DNA from 3 places in the Bacillus sp. CGMCC 1.16607 genome. Region 1 is predicted to be linked to each of the others. Evidence: riboswitches for the same ligand, from Rfam matches in the RefSeq annotation. Region 1 holds a riboswitch; each other region holds the start of a gene.
The links. Region 1 has a riboswitch for cyclic di-GMP ahead of ACFSO7_RS09110 (response regulator). Riboswitches for the same ligand answer to the same signal wherever they lie in the genome.
Positions count from the first base shown of each region.

Region 2: another riboswitch for cyclic di-GMP. It lies ahead of ACFSO7_RS02250 (hypothetical protein); the one in region 1 lies ahead of ACFSO7_RS09110 (response regulator).
Region 3: another riboswitch for cyclic di-GMP. It lies ahead of ACFSO7_RS13675 (hypothetical protein); the one in region 1 lies ahead of ACFSO7_RS09110 (response regulator).

Region 1 covers NZ_JBHUJX010000013.1:24,215-34,539, reverse strand. The annotation lists gene ACFSO7_RS09130 (S-layer homology domain-containing protein) at 1-1,828, shown strand, start outside; gene ACFSO7_RS09125 (aspartyl-phosphate phosphatase Spo0E family protein) at 2,671-2,859, shown strand; gene ACFSO7_RS09120 (beta-ketoacyl synthase N-terminal-like domain-containing protein) at 2,995-4,191, shown strand; gene ACFSO7_RS09115 (sensor histidine kinase) at 4,208-5,644, shown strand; gene ACFSO7_RS09110 (response regulator) at 6,776-7,135, opposite strand; cyclic di-GMP riboswitch class I at 7,204-7,289, opposite strand; gene ACFSO7_RS09105 (CBO0543 family protein) at 7,425-7,976, opposite strand; gene ACFSO7_RS09100 (hypothetical protein) at 8,677-8,802, opposite strand; gene ACFSO7_RS09095 (hypothetical protein) at 9,060-9,611, opposite strand; gene ACFSO7_RS09090 (Lrp/AsnC family transcriptional regulator) at 10,082-10,325, opposite strand, start outside.
Region 2 covers NZ_JBHUJX010000007.1:192,759-203,083, reverse strand. The annotation lists gene ACFSO7_RS02270 (amino acid ABC transporter ATP-binding protein) at 1-202, shown strand, start outside; gene ACFSO7_RS02265 (DUF2642 domain-containing protein) at 499-1,155, opposite strand; gene ACFSO7_RS02260 (arsenic transporter) at 1,177-2,532, opposite strand; gene ACFSO7_RS02255 (CAP domain-containing protein) at 3,235-4,734, opposite strand; cyclic di-GMP riboswitch class I at 4,915-4,999, shown strand; gene ACFSO7_RS02250 (hypothetical protein) at 5,121-6,698, shown strand; gene ACFSO7_RS02245 (S1 family peptidase) at 6,864-7,655, opposite strand; gene ACFSO7_RS02240 (Ig-like domain-containing protein) at 8,221-10,325, opposite strand, start outside.
Region 3 covers NZ_JBHUJX010000019.1:260,032-270,356, reverse strand. The annotation lists gene ACFSO7_RS13705 (M20 family metallopeptidase) at 1-1,124, opposite strand, end outside; gene ACFSO7_RS13700 (sigma-54 interaction domain-containing protein) at 1,259-3,142, opposite strand; gene ACFSO7_RS13695 (LysR family transcriptional regulator) at 3,410-4,255, opposite strand; gene ACFSO7_RS13690 (SDR family NAD(P)-dependent oxidoreductase) at 4,378-5,118, shown strand; gene ACFSO7_RS13685 (VOC family protein) at 5,759-6,154, shown strand; gene ACFSO7_RS13680 (DUF3267 domain-containing protein) at 6,231-6,806, shown strand; cyclic di-GMP riboswitch class II at 7,204-7,288, shown strand; gene ACFSO7_RS13675 (hypothetical protein) at 7,317-8,477, shown strand; gene ACFSO7_RS13670 (DUF4083 domain-containing protein) at 8,695-8,844, shown strand; gene ACFSO7_RS13665 (PH domain-containing protein) at 8,933-9,547, shown strand; gene ACFSO7_RS13660 (hypothetical protein) at 9,767-9,895, shown strand; gene ACFSO7_RS13655 (hypothetical protein) at 9,968-10,288, shown strand.

The sequences.
Region 1 (10,325 bases):
TATAACGGTGAAAGTTCGAGTAAAATCCGATACTAATACGGGGACACCTGCAGGAGCGGTAACAACGTTAACCTTTACGACTAATCCAAGTCCGAACCTAGATCAAGTAGCTCCTACAAGCTTACAAGGATTCGCACCAACTTTTGCAGGAAATGACGGTCAGATCAAAGGTGCTTCGCCAGAAATGGAATATAAGTTAAAAAACGATTCAACTTGGATTCAGGTGACGGGAACAACCATTATAGGATTAGTAGCTGGAACGTACGAAGTACGCTATAAAGCTAAATCGGGCTATAATGCTGGTCAAATTACAGAAGTTGTTATCCCACAGTATGTAGCACCAAGCCCCAATCCTAACGATAACGACGAAAGTAGGGGCAGCACTCCTTCACATGGTGGTGGTAATAACATTGGAGGGTCTTCTACAACTCCTAGTGTAAACATTCGCCCTGCTGATGTGGGCGTTAGCGATGGAAGCAAAACAGAATCAGCAGCTAAAGTTGAAATCGTCCGTCAAACAGAAAATAATAAAAAAGTTGATCAAGTTGTATTAGATAATAAAACTACTGAGGATACGCTTAAAAAAGCATTAGAACAAAAGAAAGATACAGTTAATATATCCATCTCAGATTTACCTAATGACTTAGCCGATGAGGTTTTCGTTAAATTACCAAATCAATCTATAGGTCAATTATCTGGCTCAAATGTGTCACTAAATATTCAAACAGAGGACGTTAGTATTCAATTACCAAAAGAATCTGTACAAGGATTAAACAGAAAAGCAGACGACTTATTCTTCCGAGTTATTCCAATCCGAAAAGAAGAGGAGAAAAAAGAAGTCATCTCCAATACGTTAAATGCTAGCGTTGTAAAAGAAGTCGCTGGAGACAATGATGTCCAAGTTCTTGGTAAACCAATGACCATTGAAACCAACTATCAGAACCAAAAAACATTGGTAACTTTCTCATTAAAGGATATTACCCTTCCAACTGATACAACAGAGAGGGAAATGTTTTTAAATTCATTAGCCGTGTTTATCCAACATAGTGACGGAGAAAAAGTAGTCAATAAAGGGAAAGTGAAATACGATGCTAATGGCAAGCCTTTAGGGATTGAGATTGAAATTACTAAATTTAGTACATTTACAATTATTAGTGTAACTGATAAAACTGGAACAAAAACACATGCACCATACATCCAAGGCTTTGGAAAACAATTCAAGCCAGCTGAAATTGTCACACGTAAGCAAATGGCTGCTATGTTAGCGAGAAATTTACCTGAGCAAACAGTTAACGAAGACACCAAAGGTTATACAGACATTAATAAAAACAATTGGGCTTACACAGATATTATGAAAGCTAAGAATGCTGGAATTATGTTGGGTGCAACCGAAACAAAGTTTAATCCAGATGGTGCTGTAACACGTGCTCAAATGGCAGTGATTGCTTATCGTTGGATACAAAAAGAATGTTCCAAGGATTCAAATGCTTATAGCAGTTGTTCATCTTTAAATAAAATCGCAGATGCAGACTATAAAGACGTTTTGTCAGAATACTGGGCGCAAGAAGCCATTTCCTTCATGAAGATTGCGAATATCATGACAGGATTTGAAGGGAACACATTTAAACCAGAAGATAAATTAACAAGAGCCCAAGCAGTAAAAGTATTAAATCGTCTCTTCAAACGTGGTCCATTAAATGAAGTTGAAACATCCACATTTACAGACGTTCCAACCTCCCATTGGGCATATAAGGAAATTGAAGAAGCAGCAAGAGCGCATTCATACACGCTTGAAGCAAATGGAGAAGAAGTATTTATAGATAAATAAAAAATTAACTGGATCCAGGGGTTAGGAACTTCTAACTATTTGGGTCCAGTTTTTTCTTTAAAAGGCTCAAGTAATACGCTTTTCAATATTGCGCATATATATAGATGTACTATCAGTTATATAAGGATCCCAAATGCAGCTTGTGGCGTTTAAAACGAAAGAATTTTACAACGATAAGACTCTTAAGAAATATCTTATGAGACATTCGAAGGCCTGATTTCACTGTTAAGTGACAAAAGCTGTAATACGATAAAGTTATTTAAAATTTGCGAATTATTCTGTTCAACAATCGGGCAACGTTATTGGGCTTGACTTTTAGAGGAAATTGGATACCTATGATCCAGTGTAGAATAGAATGTGAAATTTGGTACTTAAACTAATGCGAAAAGGTTTAGTTAAACAAGTCAGGGGAGAAAGAAAGTTGTTGCTTCTATTCAAATCGTACTTGCTATCATTCTTTTGACAATATTCGTTTCATGTTCTAAAAACATAGAACGGAGGGATGTAGAGATTACTCCTTAACTCAAAATTAATTTAATAGAAAGAACAAAGGTATTTAATTATAGATGTTGAAAACTGTAGTTTCCGTAGAAGTTAATAATATTTATTACACTGCGTTATACACGAAAGAATTAAAAATAATATTGAAAACCTCGCACTATCTTGAGTCAAGGATAAGTGCTTTTTTATTTTTAGTGCTAGATTGTCAAAAGACTAAACCACCTCAGGGCAAAAAGAATAATTCAAATTTTTCTATTTTTTGTAGAAAAGTGTAAAAAAAGTAAAAATCCGAGAGGGAAAATGTTACTATTAAATGGAAGTATTCTAAGGGGGTTTTTTTCATGAACCTATTTTTTTTAGAGCAGGAAATAAATTCCTTGCGTTTATACTTATATGAGTTAGCAAAAAATGCAGATAGTTACTCTCAAGGAGAGATATTAAACGTAAGCCAACAATTAGATCAAAAAGTGCTACTTTATCAAAAATGTTTGATGGAAAAATTGGAAAATAAATATGTCGGTAGCAAGTGATAAAATAGCAGTTAAATAATTAGCCAAATCTTCACAATTTACTTTTTGTAACTCTAAAATTAACTAGGATAACTAGCCTATTTTCTATATAATTTTTTATATAGATTTTTTTATATTAAAAAGGTGGTATGTTCTTTGGGGAAAATTGTAGTTACTGGGTATGGTGTCAAAGCACCAAAAACAAATAATATTGAACAATTTTTATCCAATTTAAGAAAAGGGGTCTGCTGCTTAGAAAGTGTTAACCACCTTTCACCAAATGGTGAGGAAACGATAATTGGACGTATAAACGGAAGTGTACAAGAGCTGGAGACTGATAAGCGTTTTAAGAGATATCCAAGGGTTACGCTTCTAGGTATGACTGCAGGAAAAGAAGCATTAGATAAAGCTTATTTACCGAATATTTCTGATAAAAGAGTTGGAGTGTTTATTGGAACTTCATTAGGAGCAATGGGAGAAATGGCGTTTCAGGAATCGATTATGCAGATCCATCAAGATAAATATAGAGAAATTCCTATTAATTTTTCTCATATTGTCAATTATCATAGTATTACATCAGGAATTGCTCATTTTTTAGGAGCAAAAGGAATAACAAAAACCATAACCACGGGCTGTACTTCTAGTTTAGAAGCAATTCAAGATGCCATGGTTTATTTAACATGTGGTGCGATTGATATGGCGATTGTTGGTGGTACAGATAGTCTAGTCGATAAAATGGCTACCTACGGATTTGCTAAAACAAAAGCAATCGCACTTAATCAAACATTAACAGATGGTGCTATACCATTTAGTCAACGTAGTTCTGGTTTCGCTATTTCGGAAGGTTCAGGTGTTGTAATTCTCGAAAGAGAAGAAAGTGCCTTGAAGAGAAATGTGCCCATCTTAGGTGAAATTGAAAATATTGTTTCAAATAATGATGGGGTTTCTATCTATACAATAGATAATACGGGTGAACAGATGCTAAATGCTTTAAATGAGGTAATTAGAGGTAGGAAACCTGACTATATAAATAGCCAGGCATTAGGGATTAATACTAATGATCGTATAGAGGAACGCTGTTCTAAAGAATTATTTAATCATGAGGTTCCATACTCTTCGATCAAAAGTATGATCGGAAACCCTTATGGAGCGATAGGAATATTACAGGTAATATCCTCTTTATTAAGTATAAATTATGGATTTATTCCTCCAACGATACGAACAAGTAAAGCAGGTTTTGAAGAGATGAATATTGTTCAAGAAACTAATTTCCAAGAGGTGAACGAAGTCGCCGTTACCAATCATGGGCATGGAGGAAATAATGCATGTGCATATATAAAAAGATATCATTAGAGTGGGGATCAGAAGAGTGATTATCGCATTTTTAATTGCTATTATTGGGATAATTCCGATCGTATTAGCAATTTCAGTACTAAAAATATATAAAGGTTCGGAATTAGGCTATGCCTTGCTTCTCTATATGCTTTCCATCGGCTTTTGGCAACTAGATATTGCCTCATTATATTTAAAAGAAATACTTCCTGAAAATGTTATTCTATGGTTTTTCAGGATTTTTAGGGCTGGACCTACCTTTATGATTCCTTTGGTTTTTTACTTATCTTATGTATCTATTAAGAAACATTCAATAAATATAAAAAATAAATTTTATAATCGATTTCTATTATCCATCTTTAATCGGAAATTATTGATATTACTAACCATTTGGAGCACTTTTGTCTATTTTATTAATATGACCAATCTAGGAGTTGCAGGTTTAAGGGAAGTCAAGATAATAAACACAGATACCTATTCCTATTTCCCTGAATATGGGCAACTTCAATTTTTGTACATCTATCATACAAGCAGCTTTATCATATTTGTTTTGTTTACATATTTGATTTCTAGGAATATCCAAAATCAATACTTAAAAGATTTTCTAGGTACGTTTTCATTTTGTTCATTTTTACTTTTCTTATCAGGGTTATTAAACTTCATTCCTAAAACAGGGACATTATTCAGTAGCTTAGGTGTTATCATTTTTTCAGTCATTATCATCTTTTCATTTGTAAGAATGAACACAGTCATGGCGGTAAACTACAATCGTTTAATGGAGCGTCAGAAGAAACTAGATTATTCAGGGAATCTTACTGCAAGCTTAGTTCATGAAGTAAAAAATAATGTACAAATAATTAATGGCTATTCCAAATTATTAAATGAGTCAACCACAATATCTTCACAAGATCAAAAAATGAATGAGATGATCCAACTCGCTTCGCAACAATTAGTTGAGTTAACCCAAAATTATTCAAAGTATATAAATGATCAACCGATTGATTTTATGATGGAAGATATAAATGTAGTTATCGAACAAGCAATCAAAATTACAAATGAAATGGCCAAAAAAAAATCAGTGGAGATTAGCTTTGATCGAAAATATAGAACACTAAAAGCGTTTGTAAATCAAACGAATTTAAAACAAGCATTTGTTAACTTGATAAAAAATAGTATTGAAGCATTTCCTGAAGAAGTACTTACAAGAAGTATCATGATTACTACTGATATCCTAGCAGATAAAATTTTCATTACTATTATAGATACAGGAACGGGAATACCAACAGAAAATTGGGAAGGTATTTTTGACCCATTCACTACATCTAAAAAAGATGGGTTAGGATTAGGATTACCATTTGTCAAGAAAGTCATTTTTGAACATCGTGGAGATATTAATATTGTGGAAAGCAGTCAAAGAGGTACCAAGTTTCAAATCACATTACCACAATATTCTTTTAGTGATATTCATATTTAATAATATGTACCTACACTACATAGGTAGTATTTTATATGACAATAAGCAGGCTGCTTTTAAATAGCGGTTTTTTGTTGTCATTATTACTTTTAAGGTGGCAATACAATGCCAATGGGAACAGCTGTATTAGGAGAAGTTATGTATTTTGGCGAGATGGCGCCAGCTATCCGTGAAATGCATAACGATTGTTAGAAGTTGTCATTGTGAAAAAAAAACAAGGAGTTGTTTTAGCAAGTGGTTAACCAACATAACCAATTTAGGAGAAATTATAAATGGATTGCATGTTGATAAAAGTAACTCAAGATAGGTATTTAGTTAATGGAATTGAATCGTTAAGAGATAGGGAACTTCTTCGCCTTCTTTTATGTCTGGAATGAAGAGCCATTCGGTTGAAGAGTGGATTAACGAGATCCTTATTCTAAAAAATGAGTATGGTTTAAAGCGGATAACCAAAGAGAATCTTATGTCCAATGTAAAGGGATTAGCTCAAAGAGAATCAGAACTGCTTTTAGCATTTCTTGAATTGTGTAAGAAAACTTATTCTGATGTACCTTCTGTAGGATGGGGTATTAAGTCACCATAAGATGGAGCAAATATTAGGAGTGGAATGGAGAAATCAATTCCGAGAACATTCCTTTTATGTAGGTTATCCTTCTATTTCTCCTTGTGAACCAATGATTGATGGATTAATATGGTTTACCGATAAATAAAAAACTTGGTGTATGAATCTATAATCAGACTTCTCAAGAAATAGTTGTCAATAATGACATCGAATTTGGTTGGAGTCCCTTTGTTATAAAAAGTGTAGCACCTCCTAATGAGCCAGTGCATATTCAATCTGCTGATTTTCGAAATCACCTAGTTTGGTATGTGGATGAAAATGGATATGGTCAATATGGTGTAATTCAAAAGAATGGACAAGTTTGGTTACCCCATCAAAAACCTCATATATAATTTATTCATAGTTACTAGTAACTCAGAATAAAGGTTTTTAAAAGATGGTCTTTAAGGGATAGTTATTTTAAGAATTATATTGTAGTTGAAGTTAGAAAAATTATGTCATTTATGATGAACATTATAAAAAATCGCTTTATTTTTCCATAAGAAAAGCATTTCTAAATGAAATGCTAATCAATTAAATAATTTTCTAATTGCTGGAACCAATTCATTAAAATTTGGCTTAATGATAAAATCTTTTGCTCCAGATTGTAAGGCTTCAAATATAAACCTTTGTTGTCCCATTGCTGAACAAATAATTACTTTAGCTTCTGGATCAAATTCTATAATACTTTTTAAGGCATCAATACCATTTAAATTAGGCATTGTTAAGTCAAGTAGAACAAAGTCTGGTGATTTTTCTTTGTATAAAGAAACAGCATATGCGCCATCAGAGGCTTCAATGAACAATTTGTAGCCTTCGTAAAATAAGATATTTTTTATCAAATTTCTTAGGAACCTTGAGTCATCGGCAATAAGAACGGTTTTGCTCATTTATAACACCTTTCACTAAATATTAAGGCAAATTAGGAAAGGGAATATTCTAGATGTAGTTTTGAAATTTATGCAACCCGGCTACCATAACAAAAATAGTTTTAGGCCCGTGGCTTTGCGTCTTTTACTTTCGTAAAATTTGCCCTTATTAGATGTTATCACACATTTTGTTGTAATAGAGGAAAATTTGTCGAATTATTAAACTGAATTAACAGATGAATCACTTGGTCTCATAGGGAACTCGAAATGCAAAATAATCAGATCAGTAAGTTTTTGCCTTGGAAAAAAGTTAAGAGAAATAGATATTCTTACATTTGTTTAAAACTCCTTTAACAGTTATTCCTAAAACCATGTAATACAAGAAAGAGTAATAATATTCCCATTTTATATAGTAAACCAAGTTTAATAAATGACTAATCGGTTCTCCTATAAAGGAAAAGACTAAAGCCATTATCACTAATGCTATTATATATGGTTTCCAGTTCCAGAAAAACTGATATAAAAGCATGTATGTTACTCCTACCATAAAAATATCAAACGGTAATGATCTAGGAGTAAGGGGTATGAATTGCACTGGATATACCCAAAATTTAAGATCTATACCAATAGAATCTAAAGTAGAAGTTGGAATGATTACTAAACACCATACTAATAAAAACTCTAACATCCTTTTTCGGTCAACTACTAATAGCCAGATAGTGAATGGAATTACGATGAATGCAACTAATATCCACCAGTTCCAGGTGAATAATTCATTATTAAGCCAATGTTTAATATCTTGCTTAACTATTTCATTATGATTGTCTATAGTCTTCAGAGCGGTCTTTAAATTCTCATTCATAAAAAGAAATCATCATCCTTTCCATTGTCTAATATATTTAGATAAATTATTGCCTAATTTGTAAATGGAGATGTAAAAAATAAATTCGCAGAACAAGACCTAATGAATCATAAGATTGATTAAGTTTACTAGGCGGTGAGATTAATATGAGTCATAACTTTTACATCACACCCATTGAATATGCAGAAGTTAGAAATGTATGGAGTGGACCCACACAATTTAGAAAGACGGATCAGACTTCTTGACTGGAAGAAAGCAATAGCAATTTCCTCTCCGTTAAAAAGAAAACCGATCGCAAAGCAAGGCAATTGCAGCAGAAAACGGAATTAAATACCAGATATTCTTGAGTCGGATAAATATTTATGGAATGTCTGAGGAAGAGGCAGCCACTAAGCCTTTGCAGAACAGAAAACTAGCTGCTGAGAGGGAATCGGATAGTAACCGTGTCATCCTGAAAGATTGGCTAAAGATAGATATTGACAGCGGAATAAATTATCACACTTTTCGTGAAAGGTTAAAAAAATGAGTCCAGAGGAAGCTGCCACAAAGAAAAATGTCCAGGACATAGATAGGTCCTAAAGGTGCCTAAAGCTATCATAAGAAATACGGAAGAAATCATGAATTGGTATTTAAAAAGGCTTAATACACAAAATAGTAAGTAAGAATTAAAAAAAGGCCAGGAAACATCTGCCTGGCTAAATTAAGAATAACTTTTTAAGTTTTGCTGTAATGCTTTATTCTGAGAAATTATTACTGAACTAAATATAGTAGTTGCAATCAAACTTAATAAAGAAAAGAAAATCAGTACAGCAAATTTATTTTCCATCAATAAACCTCCATAAAATTTATATGGTTATTATTCCATTTTTTAAAAATTCGATTCACAGAAGCGAGCAAAGTATCAAGGTTAGGACTTTGCTAGTTGTCTGTGAGTTAAATACCTTGCTTGGATTAATATTACTTTCAAAATGATTTAAGTAATACGTTAAGCTAAAGTAACCCGTACTGAAAATTTAAAAAAGAGGATGATACCGACTTTTATAACTTAAGCGAATAGCTTCATTGTCTAAATATAGCTAAACGTCATTCAAGGATTTGATTAGCTAGTTTAATCATATCTTTTTTATGTTGATTTTTTGGAATAGTATCATTCTTGTAGTGAATTAAATATGAAATACCATTGCTGTAGAATTTTAACAAGTTTTGGTTGTAATATCCTTGAATCTCGTTATTTAAGCTAATTTTATCAGCTTCATCATCACCCATTTCCAAAAATTCACCATTAAAAGCGGATATTCCCAGAATAATCTTATCCTTTTTATTTTTTGAATTGGTACTGAATTCAATCCTTACTTTTTTATTGTCTTGAAAGTTAGTCGTAATGGTAGGCGGTTGAAAAGGTTTTGCATCAAAAGGTAAATTCTTAGGTAATGTCATTTTAAAAGGTATTGCTTCTAGTCCAACCTTAACAGACGGTGCTTTATAGGAACTGGGAATATGATTTTCTTGTTCTTCTGCTACATCTTGCATTTCGACTTTACTTAACTTTGATGTATCCAGGATTCCGTTTTTAGTGTTTTGGCAACCCACTAAAAAAAGTAAAATAATTACTGAAAATGAAAATAACTTTCTCATGAAAATCTCCCCTTATAATCGTTTCGATTATTTGTCGATTACCAATATGATAAGTTTCATAGTTAGTTTGACTTTAATAAGTTATTTCAAAAAGCGTCTAAATGGAAAGAAAGTGTTCTAAACTAACCAACTTTACTTGTTAATATATTGAAAAATAGACGGCAAACAGAAGCCTTATAACCCAAATAACCCAAAAATAGAAATTAATCGTAAGACAATGCTAATTAACCAAATAAAAATAAAAAAATACCGTTCTGAAAGAAATTGCACCGTTTTACCCCTTGAATATATTTTTAAAAGGGTTTTTTAGGTAGTTTAAAGGAACTATATAAAAAAATAAGTTGTTCCGTTAAAGGGCCATTTTTTGTGGAAAAAGCAGGATTTGTTCATAAATTTCGATCATTATTAATGCTAGGTTATTATTTCTACTACCTGTAAGGTGAAAAAAGAGTAATGACTTTAACTAATAACTATTCAATCAAATTATTTTTTAATTTCGTCGGAATTTGTGAAAAAATAAAATGTGTTACAGTGTTTGCGATTGGATTTAATTCATCAATGAATCTTTCTGCTTTTGCGAATGTATCAAACTGCAATTTAAGCATATAGCACGCACTTCCTGCGATTCTGTAACAGAATTCTATGTTTGGTAGTTTTTCAATGTAATTTTTAAAAGATTTATAGTCACCATTTTTTACAGTTACTTCAATTATG
Region 2 (10,325 bases), on a different contig from region 1:
AGTTCTTGCCACCATGAAGGAGCTAGCGGAAGAAGGCATGACCATGATTGTCGTCACACACGAAATGGGTTTTGCACGCGAAGTAGCCGATTGGGTCGTCTATATGCATGATGGAAAAATCGTTGAGGTCGGACATCCGAAAGATTTATTCTCTCAACCAAAGGAACAGCGGACAAAGGAATTTTTGGATTCGGTATTGTAAGTGGGGTTGTGGTCAATAAATTTGGATGATTTCAGGAAAATGGGCAGAGGATTTCACTGTGTTTGTTAAACAAATTCTTAAATGTTAAAAAACTCACCCAAAGAAAAAGAGTAAATCATTTTCCAGATTTACTCTTTCTGATTTTATTTTTCTTACCAAAAAGGGGTACTTTCCCTATACATTTTTAATATGATAATGGTAGGTACATCTTTTAAGAGTTAAATGTTTGAGGAAGAGGTCTTTCGGGGAAAACGAAAGCCTCTTTTTTTTGAAAAAAACAAATGTAGTCTGTTTCATTACGGCAGTTGGACCGATTTGATGTGATCAATGGTTAAAAATACAGCTTCTCCACTGGCGATGGTTAGTTCGACGATGGATTGTTCGACGTTTTTTAGTAAACCGATCTTAAAGGGGTCTTCTCCACCATCGAACACAACTAATTTGCCGATTTCCGTTCGTAATTGCTCCTCGAGCGTGTGTAGTAAAGGGATATTCGGTGGATCTGCGTTCGTCATTGTATACGGTGTAGTTCCTTTAGCGTAGGGAATGAGCCATTTTAAGTGATTGATTGGAATGTACATGAGTTTATAGATGGGAGAATAAAAGGTGAAATAATCATTGTACACATTCTTTATGACTCCATGGAAGGTTTCGCTTCCGACGACAGCTATTTCAGTTGAGAAGTTTTTCGCATTGTTTAATACTTTTTGAAACGTGACCGGATCCATCTCTTCCGTTAAAAAAGCTTCGGTCGGTTGATTCACATGCTCTTCTGTATTGATATTAAGTTGAATTTGATGAATGTGAGAAAGGGGAATATAAAGGAATTGTCTACCATTATATAAGACGAGAATATCTTGCCCAAGATCAGTCAAAATTCCGTTAAATTGGTTCCCTCCCGATACGTGAACACTTACTTGATTCCCTATATATTTTAATATATTTTTACTCAATCGAATCTCCTCCAATTTATATTAAGCAAAAACGATTTGCACCCAGTAGAATAATAGAAATAACGTAACGAAGGTTGCGAGTGGTATTACGATTAATGAGACATTTAAATAATCCTTCCATTTAATTTTGATTTTATTTTGTCTTAGGATATGCATCCAAATGAGTGAAGCGAGTGTTCCGATTGGTAATAACAGGGAACCGATATCACTGCCAATAATGTTGGCAAGGTAAATGGTTTTTAGCGTGATCGGGTCCAAGCCCATTTCCGTTAAGGTAATCGTCCCAACCATTAGGGCAGGATGATTATTAAAAATGTTCGACAATATAGAAACTAATCCACCCATCATAAAGCTTGCTTGGAGCAATCCTTGGTTGACAATTGGTTCGCAAAATTTAACTAGTAGGTCGGTCAAACCTGAATTATGCAATCCATAAATGATGACGTACATGGAGAAAGCGAAAATGAGGATATGCCATGGCGTCTTTTTTAAAATATCTAAAGGATTTGTTCCGAGGGTGTACCAGCGCCATAAAAGCAATGCCAACGATCCAAGTACTGCGACGATTTCAATCGGGATAGCGAAGAATGAAGCAACAAAGAGGAGGCATCGCATGATAAAAACAAATAGGAGCACTTTTAACATGAATTTTGTCCGTTTACTCTTTGTTTCAACGGAAATGGTTCCTTTTAGTGGATGGAAATGTTTTGTGAAAAAACTTTCCTCGATATCATGAGTGCTGCTAGGCAAGGTTTTCGGCAAGTTCTTCTTTACAACGATGAACATGAGGCATGACATAAACAATAATCCTAATGTAGCTGGTACAAACATCATCGCGGTATGCATGTAAAGTGACATGTGGACAATTTTTAAGGCGATTAAATTGACAATATTGCTTACTCCAATCGGGGCACTTGAAGCGGTCGCGATCAATGCTCCACTCAACAGGTAGGGAATCATTTGGTGTGGCTTTAGTCGAAGATTTTTTAAAAGTAAAATTAAGATCGGAGTCGTGATTAAGATGCTGCCATCGTTATTAAATAAAAGGGTCATTAAAAAGCATAACAGCTGAATGTACCAGTAAAGACGATATCCTGAATTTCTAGACAAAGTAACAAGTCTGGCAGCTGCCCAGTGAAAAAAACCAAAGCTTTCTAATATGACAGCCATTACGATGGTTGCCATAATCGTGATTGAGGCACCTCCTATTTTACTTATAATATCGACCACATCAGACCGTGATACTATCCCCATTAGAAAGATAATCCCAGCGCCAATGGAAGCTGGCCATGCTTCATTGATTCCCCCTGGTCTCCAGAAAATGACTAGCATAGTCATTACGAAAACGAAAATTGTCATTCCTATCATGATTGTCATTGAAAAATTCTCCTTTCTTATTAAATGTTATAAGACAAATATCTCTACATGTCCTATTCCCTATATCTATATTCAGCCAGTTATAGGGAGGACTGGTTATATAACCAAATCTCTTAAAATGTATGTTTGTCACACTAGGGAAAATATCCAATAGAGATAGATGTGGAGAAAGTGAAACTTCTATCAGTGGGGTTTATCGACGTACAGGAAGTGCTAGTGCCGAAGTTGCTACAGGACGTAGTGTTCTTAGTCGGCTTCATTCCCCACTGATGGTTAGTTGAACCAATCGGACCTTTACGGGCAGTTGACCCCCACCTATCTTCTTTGTGCTCGTAGAATCTTGAGTTGGGGATCTTACTGCCCGTTAAGAGTGGGAGAAAACATAGAGAGTTTGTTGGTCGGAGGTCATAAAATGAAGGTGAGCAGGTGCAGATAGGTGCAAGAAATCGTTGGCAGGATTTAATAGAGGGGACGGAAGGCAAAATTACAGTATTCTTACTGGAAAAAACAACATCTGGTTGAAAAATTGAAGTCTATCGGACTGGATTCTGCTGTTATCGGACAAAAACTGGAGCCTATCGAACAAACCACGGGTGCTATCGGACAAGTTCACCATTCTATCGGACTTTGTCACAATTAGACCTAATTTCTGCCTCCTTCGACTTGCCCAACCAAATAAAAAAGCACCCCTAGGAGTGCTCTCTACCATTTCACCACCCAATCGCCATCGTTCTGCATGCGTTTGGCGGTATTTTTTGAAATGGTAATCGTATATTTCTTTACCTCTTTAAATAGAGGACTGTTTATTTTCAATACATAGGTTCCTGGTGTAATCGTTTTGTAGGTGACCTGCTGATGATGTCTATTTTCCAGGTATTTCTTGCCGTTTTTCTCTATGGTGACAATTTGGTTCGGATCGTCGCCACTTAAAGTGTCGACTTGAATGAAATTGACTCGATCATGTTTGATGAAATAAATATCTTTGATAGCCAGTTTCCCAGCCGTTGTAAAGGTCCAGATTTTAGAGACATCCTTTGTTCCATTTTCTGTCTTTACTTTGGCGCTTACGACAGCCTTATATTTGGTACCTGGCTGAAGCGGCGCTTTTGGAATGATAAACACATGATGTTGTCCGTGGTCATCAATCGATGGAGTGACTGGATAAAATGGCACAGCTTTACCTGCCACATTTGTCAAAGACACTTTTTCGACAATTAATTGATCATTCTTGTTTTTTGAAAAATAGGCGTAGCTAATCGGGTAACCGACAAAAATGTCACTAAGCTGATAAAAACGTAGCGGATTGGGAGTTTCCGCAACAAACCAGCTGTTCTTCACGTTATTCTGACCATTATGTGGATAAAGGACAATTTGGGATGGCTTGTCCATTAAAGTAGGATTTCCGTAATTGACAACGATATCACCTTGTTTGTTAAATCCTACCCCTGCTTCTTCAACGAAAGGGTCGATGATGCTTAATCGATGGTAAGGTGCATCCATCAAGTCGACGATGCCACTATGTCCTGACACTTTTTTATACGTAATGCCTTCACCAACAGTCCCTAAATATCCAAAATAGGCAGCACGATTCCATGGGTTTTCTCCAGTAAATCCGGGTACTCCAAAAAATTCATCATGCCCGGAATCTCCTTGAGCTGCAAGATAATTCGAATGAGCTTGCGATGACTTTTGAAGGACTGGATTTTTTGAAATGGTGTTCAATTTCAATGTCGTTCGGTAGGAATTGATTTGCTGAACGGCTTCCTCTTGGACTGTCGATAACACATTCATATCTTTTTCCAAAAATGGATTGATCGTCTTTGTGTCGACAGTAAAATTCCAGGAAATGTCGAGGGCTTTTTCCTCATAGACGATTAATTGGACATTGACGGTTTGTTTTCCAGATAGTTTATTTGGTTTATAGGTTAAGAGACCTGTTTTTGGATCGTAGGATGCTTTCACTTTTTTTCCGTTAAGGAGCATTTGGAGTTGATAATCATCATCTGCACCCTTGATGTTAATTTGATAGGAAATGACTGGTGATGCAATTCCAACCAATCCCTTTGGCGAGCCCTCAGGATAATAGCTCCAAGACATTTTCGTATCTTTCAAGGGAAGGCTTATTGGCTCATTCCTTGCTACTGTTGCGATCATCAATATGGCAAGTGCCGAGGTGAGCCATATGTTCAACCATTTTTTCAATTTTATTCACCTCTCATTCCTTCTATTATACTATGAACATGACAATTATCGGAAAAATAACTCTAGTTAAATGTAAAATTTTGTATGGGATTTTCTTCCTGAAAACACTTTCTTAAATAGGGTAGTAATGGTAGAATGAAAGTAATTATCGTAATGTCGGGGCTTACAAGTTTGCTTCCGCTTATAAATTGGCAAACCTTTCGAAAGGAAGGGACGCAAAGCTACGGGTCTAAAGTCATGGAACAATGATCGCCGGGTTGCCTTTATTTTAATAGAATAAAAATACCTGCTTATCATTCATCCCTGAATTTAGATTTTTACTTAGGGTAAGTGATAGGCTTTTTTATTTCTATACACGAAGAATAATCTGTTGGGGAGACCGAATAATGATTTTTTTGAACGATGGACTAAAGAAAAAAAGACGAAATTTTTTAAAAAAGATGATAGTCAATGGTATACTGTCGGCTATTATTTTTTCTAATGCTTCGGCTTTTGCTAATGAAGAATCCCCAACAAAAAAAATCATTTTAGATAATAGTCAAGGCATTATGACAGTAGGGAAATGGAAAGAGTTAAATCCAAATATCGCTATTGTTGTTAAAGATTTATCTGGTAATGATGTTTCAGATGATGTAGTGATTGAAGATGGATTTAAAGTCATAATGGATGGCGGAGAATACATATTTCAACTAGAAAAGGAAGTTCAAATTGATGTGGGTCCCTTTGGAAAAACAGTCGAAAAAATAAAATTGGATCTCGAGAAGAGTAACTATACGAATATAGTTGTTAAAAATGATTTAAATGAAATATTGTCGGATGAAATAGTTGTTTCTACTGATACAGTTCTTTATTTAACAACGGATCAAGGCGATATCGTTTTAAAGGTTATATTCCGATTTAAGAAAGTTGAATTAGATAGGACGTTAGAGGAGTGTAAAAATAATTTTAAAAATGAAGGGGCAACAGAAGTCACATTTTGGGATAAAGATGGGAAACAACAACTAACAGACTATTCAATTAATGTGGTAGAGGGCATGATAGTCGTAATTGATGAAATGGATTTTTTGATTTCGTCTATTCAATCTGAAGACCAAAATGGGAAAGAAGAAACCACTGACCCTAATGCAATTGAAGAACCAATGCCACCTGTAGGGGTTAAGCTTCCCCCTACCATACCAAGTGGCCCGAGCCAAGAAGAGATAAACCAGATGGAAAAATTGAAAGCAGAACAGGATGCTAAAGAAAAAGCAGAGGCTGAAGCGAAAGCGGAAGAAGAGGCCAAGGCGAAAGCAGAGGCTGAGGCAAAAGCTAAAGCAGAACAAGAAGCGAAGGAAAAGGCAGAAGCCGAGGCGAAAGCAAAGGCGGAACAGGAAGCGAAGGAAATAGCTGAAGCCAAAGCAAAGGCAGAGCTTGAAGCTAAAATAAAAGCAGATGCTGAAGCAAAAATTAAAGCTGAAATCAAAGCGAAAGCCGAAGCTAAAGCCAAGGTACAAGCAGAGATCAAAGCAAAGGCGGAAGCAGTAATTTTAAAAAATCAAGCTAATCTGGCTGAACGCGTAATGGAAAGAAAGCTGAAGGATTGGAAAGAAGCAACCAAAGAACTAGCAAAGGTAAACAAGACAGCCCAATCCATCAGAATGTTCAATGGCAAGCCAGACTCAAGGCAAGTGGGTAACGTAATAGGGCAGTATCAAGCCATTGTCAATAAGTTATTTCATGCGAAAAAGTATAGTGATATAGTAAAGACGGTTTCGGATGCTGTAGAAATGTTAACGAAGAAGAATGTAGACAAGAAAGTGATAGCTGATTTTGTTAAAAAAAACATTAATACTTCAAAAAGCATGCATGTGATTGTTAATGAGAGCAGGAAAAAGAAATTAGATGTAACAGAGTTGGTTAAATATCAAATAGAGTTAAAGAATAGAGAAGAGCAAAGAGCAGGGCTGAATAAAAAAATGATTTAGAAGTCTGCCTCTGTCTAAGTAGCTCTACATTAAATTGGCACTCCCTTATTAGCAGAGTCTAATAGGCGAGTGCCTTTCTTATTTAGAATTTTCGTATTAATTAGTGTATCCTTAATTGTGGGGGATTTTTTGGTTCTGAATTTATAATCCTTAGGTTATCTTTTCCTACTTTTCTAAAAGATCCTTCACTAGCTCAATCGGAACAACCAGACCTGAAGCTTTTTCATTTCCCAAGAGTTTTGGAACAGTAGTAGCGTACACAACCCCAATGACTTCGTTATCCTCAGTCAACACGGGACTACCGCTATTCCCTCTATATACTGGAGCAGTTATGGTCATGACAGGTGTGGATCGGTCATTCATCATGGCCATCCCTTTAATACTTCCTTCATTAGCAATTTGTGTATAGGCAAGGGGATTGCCAATAATATAGACATGATCGTTTTCTTTCCATTTTTGTGTCTCTTGAAGCTTCAATATAGGTAGATTCTCACCATCAATTTCTACAATGGCTATATCAAGTTCAGGGCTATTTTTAATCACCCGACCCTTAAAAACCTTATTATTTTGAAAATAAATATTAATCGAGATCATTTTTTCAACAACATGTGAATTCGTAATAATGAGTCCATCCTCATTTATATTGAAGCCAGTGCCTTTGACACCATTACCTTCAATTTTAACAACAGCTTGTTTAGCAGTTTGAATCGATTCTTTTTGGGATAACCGGTATGACGTTTTAACAAACTCAAGCGCCGGGATATTAATGACATCAGTCCAAATGGCTAAACCATTTATTAAAAACACAAACGCCAAAACAATAGCACCAGTTTTTAGAAAAAAGCCCCTTCGCTTCCTACGCCGAATAGTCTTTTCATCCACTTCCTCAACCAGAAAAAAATCCTCTAACGGTGGCTCATCATCAATTAAATCCTTTTCATTTGCATCATTGTTCATTTGTACAAATTCCTTTCAAGACTCTTCTACTCTTATTGTAACAATCCTTTCAGTATTCATGCATTAAAAAAGAAAAGTCCAATATGGAATTACGCTGTTGAACGTTCTTCTAATAAATGTTTAATTATTTGGCAAATATGGGGCAAGCTTCCTTTAGATTCATCAATTTTCTCTGTGCATAATAAAGAATAAAGGAGGTGAGATTGCTTTGATTAATTGTTTGCAAAATCAAATACTTCCATAAAAAGAAAAATCTGCGGGAATATTCCAACAAGTCCTTTATTAATCTAGTAAATCCTTCGCATGTTCAATTGGAACGACAAGCCCTTATGCTTTTTCTCCACTTTTCAACTAATGATGGTTCATCGAGTAATTCTTAACCATTTGATTATCGTTTATAGTAAATGTTTCTTATCATGGTTCATCTCTTTATATTGTAACAATTCGTACATAGAAAAAGAAGAAAGCCCTGTAGAATTTCTCTCTACAGGACTTCATTTCTTATCATTTCATCAGACAAAAATAGTTATGAACAAGAGGGACAGTTTACTGTCCCCATGTCCCATTATCGTGTTGCTGTTAGTTTTGTACCTGTTTTAATCGTATTACCGCTAATATCTACCGCATCTGCATCTGCTTTTACTTCAACTTCAACTGTTCCTGTAGCAAAGCTCATGGTTGGAGATGTTATGACATATTTTGTTGGATCGGCTGTATCTTTTGTGACTTGTGCATCAGGAACTGTTGCACCATTTACTTTAATCAATAGGTCACCAGCATCAACCGGCTGACCTGCAGCTGTGCCAAATGCTTCACTGAAGGTTAATACAAGGCTATTTGCAGCATTAATGGAAGCTGATTTTAACTCTGGTTTTAAATTATCAGTTAAGGATGCAGTTACAGTCACTTGGTTCATCATATTACCTGCTAAATCATGAACATCTTTAACCGTAATTAACTTAGTTCCAGAACTTGTTATTGAACCAGCAGGTAAGGTAACCGTTGCTGTCTTCTTATCCGTACTTAAATAAATAGTTGAATCAGATGGGATTGCTGAACCATTAATTAGGTAGTTAGCAGGGTTTGTTGCTGACCCTACAACAGCGCCACCTTTAACAGGTTCATCAAATTCAACAGTGAAGACTCCTTTTGTTCCACTCTTTTCAGCAACGTTAACTACAGCAGGTGCAGTTGTATCAGTTGTAGCTGCTGCTCCCTTTGTAAAGGAAATATTTTGTGTTGCATTATCATTAGGAGTGTTCGCTTGATCTGAGAATGCCCCTGCTTGGACATTTAATGTATATGCGCCATCAGGTAAATTGGAAGCATCAAGAACAAGTGTCTTAGCTCCTGCTGTAATCGCATTTGGTGCCAATAATTCTTTTGCACCAGATGCTGATAAAGTTGTTCTCACATCATAACGAACTCCATTTAAGTCAGTGACAAACATATTAGCCGAATAGCTAGCAGCAGCTTTAGCTCCTAGTGCTTCAGAGAATGTTAATGTGACATCACCGTTTTTGTATTCAGCTTTTTGGACTGTTGGTTTAATGGTATCCTTCACAAATGAAACGGTCTGTTCTTTATTAACTCCGACATTATTTTGAGCATCCTTATATCCTTCGAGGACAACCCTTATGTCAGAAGAGTCTTCACCAGCAGCATAAACAGAGCCATATGGTAATGTAATTCTAAACGTTTTATTATCATTATTGACATCTGTCACTGCATCTGGAGTCAGTGGGGTTGTTCCTTTATACACCTTTAAGGTAGAGCCATTAGCAAGATCTGCACTTAGATTTTCGTCAAATGTAATTTCAAAGACATTTTCGCCATCAACTTTAATAGAACTTACAGCTGGAGCGACATTGACAATGGAATAATTGAAGTTTGTTGAATAAAGATCCATTGTATTTCCTACTAGATCCTTTGCCCCCGAAACGACAATTGTGTAGGATTTATTATTTTCTAGACCTGCTATGACTGGATCATTAGCAGCTAAAGTAACTGTACCATCTGCATTAACGGTCACATTTGCAGCAGTAAGATTTCGTTCATTAATGACAACAGTTGGTTTCGTAGCCGGGTCTAATCTTTCATTAAAGCTTAAAGTAATACTTTTATTTTCGGATGGCTTTACAGATGTAACAATTGGCTTACCTGTATCATTAAAGGCTAGAATATTCGCCTGATCCGCTCCTAGCTTATCACCAGTAGCAAGTAGGATGTCCTTTTTAGCCGTTATTTGATAATGGGTATTGTTTGTTAATAGTTCACTACCAATTGCCCCAGTTGCTGCAAGCTTAATAATAACGGTTTTCTTATCATCTTGAAGTGTAGCTGTATCGCCGCCTTTTAAATCAATATTGTTAATTGAATAATTGGCTATCGTTTCTGCAGATGCTTTATCCAGCTCTTTGTTAAAAGAGATACGTATTTCATTTGCATTAATTGCTGCTACTTCTTTTACTGATGGCGCACCAAAATCAAATTCAAAGTCTTTTCCGTTAATATTGATTTTTCCGGCTTTCCCACTTAAATCCTCATGAGTAAGGGTATAAGTTTTCCCATCTGCACTTGCAGCAACATTAGTAGGTGTAATGGTTTTGCCATCTACTTTAACAGCAAAGTTCTTAGCTGTTAGTCCTGTTTTTGCTTTATCTAATGTAA
Region 3 (10,325 bases), on a different contig from region 1:
GGGGTACCTGGCCCATAATTAATTGCAGGGATTCCGTTTTTAATAAACCAGCGAGCATCTGATTGACCCATCACGCCAATGACAGGTAACTCTTTCTTATTTATTTCCATACTAGCCTTCTGTAGCGCTAAAATTAAAGGATGATTGTGTTCCGTAATGGTTGGGGCTGTTTCTGCACTCCCAATTTTTTCAACTGAAATATTCATTTCTGAATCCGCATCTTGCAGTTTTTGAATCATGATTTTAATTCTACTTATCATAGACTCAATTGTATGCTCTGGAATTATTCGCAGATCAACTTCTATTTCACAGCTGCCAGGAACGACATTTAACTTCGTTCCACCCTTAATTACTCCTACATTGATCGTCGTATATTTCATCCCTTCGATGGATGAAGGCTCATTTTGAAGTTCCTTTTGAAGGTTTTCCAATCCAATAATGACTTTAGACATTTTTTCAATTGCATTGATCCCATTCCATTTAAAGCCAGAATGGGCAGGCTTTCCATTCGAAACAATTCGAAGTTGCGTCATACCTGCCATTGCTCGAATGATTTCTTGACTATATCCCTCCACTAAGGCATAATCTCCTGTTAAAAAGCCGTGACTTGTTACGTAACCTGCCCCTAATTCTCCACCAGTTTCCTCATCGCAAGTCGCCGCAATGATAATATCTCCGCTTAGTGGAATTCCCGATTGTTTTAATGCTATAGCTGCTCCAATATAGGCAGCAAGACGTCCTTTAGAATCGGTTGCTCCTCTTCCGTAAATTTTTCCATCTTTAATCATTCCTGAGAAAGGTGGATACGTCCATTTCGATTCATCATCTTCTGGAACCGTGTCTAGATGAGCATTCAAAATAAGTGATGGTCCAGTCCCGTTGCCTTTCAGTGTAGCAATGACGTTTTTACGAGGGGTTGAAAGACCTTTCTCCTTCACAATAGATTCAGGCACATCAATCACTTGCACTTGGAAGCTATAACTAGACAATTCCTTTTCGAGATAATCACAGATTTCCTCATACTCTCCTGGTGGATTCACACTGGGAATTTGAATCATCTTTTGTAAAAGGGTAACGATGTCGCTCTGTAACAAATCGATTGTTTCATTCAATTTTTCTTTCATTCGTTTCACACTCCTTCTTTGATTAAAAAATATATGCAATAATCGTGCCATTATATAGATGTTTACTATTTATCGGTTTGATCTAAAAAACTCATAGAAAAAGGTTGAATTAGGTTTTTTAAAAATAACCTAATTCAACCTAATGAGTTTCTCATCGTATTTATTGCTTGGATTCCTAGCTTTGTAATCCAACTTCCTTGTCGGGTAGTGCCAATTTCAATTAGATGGTATTTTTTCAATATCAACATTCGACTTTTAATTTGTTGTGCTGAAAGATATGTTGAGGTTTCTTCTTTAAAATAAGCTTCCATTTTCGTCCTACCAGTATTCCAATTATTTTGTTTCGCCAAATATAAGTAGGATAAAATCCAGAAGAACTCCGTCAAACTACCTTCTTTTTCTAATTGCTCATCAATTGAATAGTCTTTTTCTTGAATTTGATTAAAAAATTTAGCCGGAAGGTCAGTCGTTTGGACTCGATCATTCTTAATGATAGCAGACAAATAGTAAACGGTATTTTCCAGTTCTCTAATATTTCCGGGCCATGAATAGGATAGTAAAACTTCTTTTACTTTATCATCTAGAATAATAGATTTTGAAAATTGTTTTGAGAAAAAAAAGTCAACCAATGGTAATATATCATCTTTTCTTTCTCTCAACGCCGGAAGCTGCAATGGCAAAACATTCAGTCTGTAGTATAAATCCTCTCTAAATGCCCCTTTTTCAACAAGCTTTAATAAGTCTTTATTTGTTGCAGCTATGATCCGTACGTCAACAGGAATGAGCTGTGTTCCACCGACTCGTAATATTTGCTTCTCCTGTAATACTCTTAATAGGGAGGCTTGAATCGATGGAGATGCATCTCCAATTTCGTCTAAAAAAATGACTCCATTATGTGCCAACTCGAAAAAGCCTGGTTTTCCACCTTTTTTAGCACCGGTAAATGCTCCATCCTCATAACCGAATAATTCACTTTCTGCTAATGATTCTGGTAAACCTGCAAAATTAATCGGTACAAATGGTTGATCCCTGCGTTTGGAAACGCGATGTAAAGAATGAGCAAATATTTCTTTCCCGGTTCCGTTTTCTCCTAAAATGAGGATTGGTTGCTCAAATTGTCCAAGTTTTAATGCTTTTTCAATCGTTTCATTTAAAGTAGCTGAAGAACCAATTAAATGGGAGAACTGATATCTTGAAACAAATCCTGGTGCATGAATCTTTCTTCTTACTTCTTGTTCTCTTTGTTGTAATTGATTGATTTCTCGAAAAACAAATAACGTGCCCAATTCACCATCTGCTAATGGAATAGGTAATTGTTGGACCAGTAATTGATATCCATTTAAATTGTAAAGATAATGAACTTTATTTTGGAATGAATCAAAGGAACTGAAAAGATCAGTGAAGTACTTACCTACAAACTCTGACCCTTTAGAGTTAGTTTTTAAATAATCGAGTATGGCTGTATTCATTTGGATGATGATGTTTTTGGAATTAACCGTGACCATCCCATCCTGGGAAGCATTCACGATGGCTTCTATCTGTTGATTTATATTTTTTAATTGTTGATTTGATTGGGATAAACTAAAGTTTAATCGGACAATTTCATCCATATTTGTAGCTTTATAAACACCAATTGTACTGATTGGTAATTGTAATCGAAATGCGACTTCAATGATGGAGGAAAAATCCAATGGACGGAAACCGATATCAATAATTGTTGAAAATCGGCTTGTATCAACTAAATGAAGATCATGTGTAATCACAGTCGAAATTTCATCATTCAACTCATCTTTACATCTAGGATAGGGTATCATTTTTAACTGAATCCCGAATCCCTTCAGCATTTCAATTGATTCAATCGAAGCTTCATAGGTATTACTGGCAACATAACAAAAGGTATGACTAGAAATCTGCAGTAGCTTTTCCATAATAGAAACATTGATTGTTCTTTTGGCAAAAATCGTTTTTTCCAATGCTAATTCATTTAATTCTTCATGCTTGTAAGTAGCGATAAACAAGTCAAACTCATTTTTAGAAAAATCTATAGGAGATTTATTAATGACAATAAGATTAGGAAATAAATCCTCTAATTGCTTCTTAATAAAAAAATAAGCTTCCTCACTCTTTGTTAAGAGTAAAATTCTTTTTTTAATAATAACTCCACCTTTTTAGGAAATCTCGGACTGGAGGGACATGGGGAAAGGAAACTTGTCCCAAGTTTTATTGGAAATAAAAATGTTTAAGTCTGGGACAATGAACCTGTCCCTGTGTCCAACCTGTTTCCCCTAAACCAGTTCCTGCAAGAAATGCATAAATTGTTTAAGTATTTGGGGGTGCTGTTTTTTGTGTTGGATGACAAAGTCGATTTTGATTGTTTCATCTAGTTTATGGTATTGAACGTTTTTAATTTCTTTCCGACTATAGGCTACATCTGCTGGTAAGATACTGATACCAAGTCCAGCGTAAACAGCTTGTAGAATAGATTCAAGTGAATCAAACTCCATGATAGCAGGGTTATAAAAATTATTTTTTATAGAAAAATCCAACATTTTGTTTCTATATATACAATTTATATCACTATTCACAATTAAAGTTTGATCATGCTGTTTTTCTATTTGACTATGACTAGGTGAAATGAGTACGATGTTCTCTGTGAAACTATAAACGGTTTCGTATGTTGAGTCATTTTGTGGATCATTAATAAAAACCCCATCAAGCTCTCCATAAGAAAGCATTTCCAATAACCTTTGCTTATCATTCGTTCTTACTTTTACATCAATATTATTATGTTTCCTTAAGAAAGAAGAAATAAGCTGAGGAATTTTAACTGCTGAAATCGTTTGGGATGCACCAATTGTTAAAGATCCTCTCCATTTTTGTGGATTAATTAATGATTTGGCTTCACCCATTAATCGTATCATTTGATTTGTATACTTTAATAAAATTTTTCCTTCTTCTGTCAACGTTACCCCTCTATTATTACGTAAAAATAATTTAACCCCTAATTCATCTTCCAAAAACATGATTCGCTGGCTGACGTTAGGTTGTACATAGCCTAATTGATGAGCAGCTTTAGATATGGATTGAAGTTCCGCAACATGCTTGAATATCCACAAATCATGACTTTCCAAGAATACACTCCTCCATTGGTATCATTTAAAATGATACCCCTCTTATTTTTCAGTATTATACCTTGCAGATTCGTAAAAGTATAATAAAAACATACTCAATGAATGAAAGCGGATGATAAAGAATGGAACTAAGAGATAAAGTTGTCATTGTAACTGGCGGTGGCACCGGTGTTGGAAGAGCAACAGCATTGAAATTAGCAGATGCAGGTGCAAAAGTTGTTATTAATTATAGTCGGTCGGAAAAAGAAGCTATGGACGTCATGTATGAGATTACCCGAAAAGGTGGTACTGCTTTTTCTTTTAAAGCGAACGTAGGGATTGAAAAAGAAGTGAATGAAATGGTATCCCAAACGGTTACAACATTTGGTACGGTGGATGGTTTAGTAAATAATGCAAGTATTACAGCACAAATACCTCTGGATAACTTAGATGCTGTAACAGATGAAGTGTGGGACTCTTTATTTAGTGTAAATGTGAAAGGAATGTTTCATTGTGTAAAAGCTGTTGTTCCGTATATGCAGATGCAAAAATCTGGTGTGATTGTTAACTTGGGAAGTGTGGCTGGAATGACCGGAATCGGTTCATCCATCCCTTATGCTGCAACTAAAGCAGCCATTCACACAATGACAAGATCATTAGCTATCGCGTTAGCACCTTATATCAGGGTGAATAGTATATCTCCTGGTGCAGTAGATACAAGATGGTGGTCCGGTAATGAAAAAAAAATGTATCAACTTGCAGGCAACTTACCACTTAATAGAATTTCTACACCAGATGATATTGCAGAATCTATTCTTTTTCAATTAACCCAAGAATCTATCACAGGCCAAGTATTTACCATTGACAATGGTCAAACTCTTTGAAGAACATGGGGTCAGTATAGATTTTGATGATGCTAATGTGGTGATTGAGAAATTCGAGAAAGAGGAATTTGATTTAGGTATATGTATTGATTCTACCCGCGCCTTGGGTGGACTAGAACTACACAACATAAAATGAAGCGTCTCGAAATATAAGATGGATACATTTTAATAAGTGAGGGTTACTGGAAACAGCGTCCAAGTGAGGGATATTTGCAGGCACTTGGGGGTGCGGAAGAGGATGATTTGAAAAGTCATGCTGATGATGTGAAAGTTGCTGAAGAATTGGGTTTAATCCCAATATATGATCCAATGTAGCAAGTGAAGATAACTGGGATATGAGTGGCTTTTCTCCTTATCGATTGAAAACTATTGTCATGAAAACCCAAATGATCGGGATTGTAGTTCTTCCGTAAATAGCAGTAAAACTTAAAATCCCTTTTAAAAGTAAATGATCTGGGAGTTGATATTCCTATATTATTGAACCTACATATGTTAAAATCGACCTTTCTCAACAAACTCCCGATCCTATATTTTAAAAAAAATTGAATTTATTACCATAGCAGTTATAATAATTAATAGAGACTTCTGAGCGATCACACCATTGAATTAAGACTAATACCTGAATTAATAGGAGGCAATCATGGGAAGATTAGTTCATTTTGAAATTCATGTGAGTGACATGGAGCGTGCAAAGAAGTTTTATGGAGAGGTATTCGGATGGACATTTCAAGATTGGAGTGAATATGCTGGAATGCCATACTTTGGAGCAGTGACTGGCGATGAAAATGAACCAGGAATCAATGGTGCCTTAATGCAGCGTCAAGGTGCAGCGCCAGAAGCAAACCAAGCTTTAAATGGATTTGCTTGTACAATGGGAGTCGAAAATTACGATGTAACAGAAGCTAAAATTATGGAGAATGGCGGCAAGGTTGCCATGGCTAAATATGCCCTACCAGGAATGGCGTGGCAAGGGTACTATATTGATACTGAAGGCAATATATTCGGAATACATCAACCTGATGCGAATGCAAAATAATCATTCATTGGATAATTAGTCTATTATGAGGACTAATTATCCTTTTTAATTAACTTTAATGAAGGAAGTGATGAGAATGGGAGAGGATTATGTTCATGCGGGTGAACAATATCATAAAATGGATGCTACCCTTTCAGCTAGCCTAGTGAATAAAAAGGTGGGGCTTGGGTCATTTCTCATTACGCTATTGGTATTAATTCTTTACGATATTATCTGGGGGATTTCCTATAGTCATAATTGGATGGTTTATGGGATGTTAATATTCTCTTATTTTTTATCGATTATTCTTCATGAATTATTACATGCCTTTGGCTTTGCGGTTATTGGAAAAGCTGGTTGGCATTCTATTAAAATAGGTGTCATGTGGAAGCAAATGATGCCATACGCACATTGCAAAGTGCCAATAACAGTGAAAAGTTATCGGTTTAGCCTATTATTACCGCTTGTGATCACTGGATTAATTCCATTAATCATTGGTTTTACAATTGGAAACGGAATTCTCGTCATATTAGGTACACTCCTAACCCAAAGTGCAGGAGGGGATATTCTAATTTATCAATTATTAAAAAGCTATCCAAGAGATGCCATTGTCAGAGACCACCCAAAAGAAATTGGCTGCGAAGTCTTTTTAAATAAAAATTACATATATTAAGGGAACGCGGACGTCTACAGCCTAACATGCTCCTGTTGGTTGATTTGTTTAGTAAGTTTAGTAGTTAAGAACCATTTTCAAGCGAATGAAAAAGATCAATTCTAAAACCTCTCGATGTATGTTAAAATAAAATTCCTTGGCAGGGGCAATTCATTTTTAAACAAAACAAGCAGGAACCATAAAAGGTTTCCTGCTTGTTTTCGTTTGATTTAGGGGAGAATGGGGGGCGTGTCTCATCCTTCTTTTTATATGAAATGGAGGCAACAGATCCCCACCTATACTTCTCTTCGGATGATCTCGGTATCTTGCAAAATAATCGTTGTAAACTTTTTAATATTATTGTAGTCTTAGGTATAAAGTTCTATTTTTGTTGGTCTCTAAAAATAGAATCCTATCAACCAAGATGGGAAGCGTAGAAATATAGCCTTTATTTTGGACACTTGGGCTATATGGAGCTAGTAGTGTAACCGGTCCTCTTAGAAAAAAATGATCTAAGAGGAGAAATGAAAAATGAAAAAAATTTATGTAAAAGCCCTTGGAACAACAATCCTTGCTGGTACATTAGTCCTAGGTGTTGGAAACGTTGCTAATGCAGCTCCAAAATCTACTAAGGAAGTTAAGGAAGTTGAGACTGGAAGAACCGAGCAAAAGCGTGAGACAGGTGTGATTACTTATAATTCATTAGAGGTTGCCGCTAGAAATGCAGAGCAAATTTTACTTTCTGGCACAGTTGTCATTGATGGTCCACAGCTTGTCGTTAAAGTGAATGGACAAGATGCTTCAGTTACGAAAATCACTGATAAAACTTGGTCTTATTCAGTTAATCTTGATGTTACTGGTCTAAAGGGAGATTCAACATTTGCGATTGAAGCCTATACGATTTATGCAAATGGTCGTCCATCTCAAGATGTACACACATATGCTAAAACAGCTTCACAAATGGTACATATTCCCTACATCACTGAAACAGAAGCAGTGAACAAAGAATGGACGTCCTATGACCGTGAAACAAATCAGTTTACCCTGAGCTACAATTTAGTTAATCATTGGTCTCGTGGTGAAGATGAAGCACTTCCGACTACATCTGTAACAGTTGCTGGAACAACTGACGAATTTAAGATCTCAGGAGCAACTTTAGCAGGAGAAACTACCGTCCCTACAGCATTTAGAAACTTTAGTGTATCAGATGAAGCACCTGTGTGGAGTTTCGATGAAACAACAAAAACCTATAGCTTAACTTTTACTATTTTTAAAGAAGATAGTAAAGGTGGCGTGACTTCTGAAACAATCACTAGAACTGGTTTAACTTCAGGCCAACCAGCTACTATTGAAGTAACAGTAGGGGATGAGTTTGGTACAGTGACTCAGTCCAAAGAATTTAATGTTCCAGTGGCACCTGTTGTAGAAGTAGTGGTAACAGATATTAAGGATCTTACAATCAGTGTTGTTAGTCACAATAAGGAGCAATCCAAAGTTATCGCAACTTACAAACTTGTCTATTCTACTGGTGTTGTAGAAACAAAAACAGTAGAATTAGGTGGCACGATTAGTAAGCCTGAAGGTGCACAAAACTCTCAATCTAGAGATTTTACCATTACGGAAGGAAGTAAGTCACTTTCGTTTACAGTAACAGTATTAGATAACGGATCCTATACTGTAACATATAAATAACTGTTTAAACCTCGGATTATTATTATATAATCCGGGGTTTGTTTGTTTTTTAGGGGCAAGGAACAGGAACCTTGTCTCAGCCTGATTACGGTTACCTTTTATATAGAAGGGGGGAAGCTGAGGGATAGAAGGAATCTTTTTTGATTAATTTGAAACTTTTTTTGAAATATAATCGTATAGTTAATAAAAGCAATCCTAATTATTGGAGGAACAGAATATGCTCAATATGGGAGACATCGTTTTCCAGCTATTCGCAATACTTATTCCAGTGCTATTTATTGGCCTTATATTTCAATATTTACGGTCAACCAAGAAACAAAATGAACGATTAAAAAGAATGGAAGAAAAAGTAGACAAGTTAATATGACAGTAGTAGTTCCATGGAAGAAGGAAAAAATGTATTTAAACAGACTGCCTAGGCAGCGGAGTTCTTTAAGTTGGAAAGGGGAAGACATATGTTTAAAAAATTAGCAAGTGAAGCTTTAGGCCTTAGTGATGTTGGTGAGATAATCAAGCCAGTTGACTTTAACAAGACAGAATCTGATGATTTTGTTCTAACTGAGGACAATGAAAAGATTTTCTTTCTGATCAAGTCAAAAAAAGATGAGTATTGCTTTACGAACCTGGCATTAATTCATGTTGACGGAGATTCCGCCGTAAGTTCCAAGCGTAATTTAAGACGTTATGATTATTTTGCAAATGAAATTAGTGGTGTAAGTATTGAAACAGCGGGTACCATCGACCTTGATATAGAATTGAAATTTACGATGGGAGGAAAAGTATTCTCGATTGATATTCATAAAAAATATTCCACGGAAGTAACGGATATTTACAAAGCCCTTCTTGCTATTTCAATGGTTCAAAAAGACAATGCTAGACTGCTAGCTTACGGAGATAAGAGCCTTCAAGTAGCAGAAGAGGTTATCAGAAATAACCGCACAGTAGAATCAAACCTATCACATGAATTTGGCCAAATCGCTACCTTCGTTAATACATGGCTAAAAGAACTTCATAAAAATCACACAACAAAAGATTTCTCGGATGTGTTTCAAAAATATATTCAAAATTAAGGGGAGTTGTTTTACGCAGCTCCTTTTTCATAATCCAAAAAAGATCTGAGATTAAGCGTTTTTTTTATGTAAAAACAACTAAAATGATCTTCATTTATTAGGAGGTAATGTATAGTCATTTTGTCATTTTAGCATAGTATCCAAAAAAAAAAGCAAACTAAAATGGTGGGTGCCAATATTTTGTTGTGCATTCAACTAAAAAGAACAGGATGGTGCAAAATGGCGAAAAATAAGAATAATAAATTTAAAAATCCAAAAAATGCTTTACCAAAAACAAGTGTTGAATTTGCCGGAGAAAACGGTCTTGAACAAAAAGCATTGAAAGCCTTAAAAGGTCAGAATAAATAAATGAATAGAAAAAATGTCCTCCATTCCTATGCTAGAGGACATTTTTTTGTAAAAGTTGAGGATGGATAAACAGTGTTTGTTAAAATTTATCAGTATCATATTGAAATAGATAAAATAGACGAATTTTTAGAAATTCAAGAAAAAGCAGCAAGTATTTATAACAGATATATAGATTTTCATACGATATTTCTACATAGTAAGCATGATCAATCAAAATGGTTGGAGATTACTAGATATAAAGATGAAATGGAATATCAAAAAAGTATAAAAATTATAAATGAACAGAAAGAGATCCAAGAACTCTTTGAATCATTCCAATCTCTTCTAGTTCGTCAAAAAAAGGAGATAACGGAAGAAGATTTTTTGGAGAGAAAGAGCCTTCTTTTTATGTAATTATTTATAACAAAATGGTAGGAGAACACCGAAGATA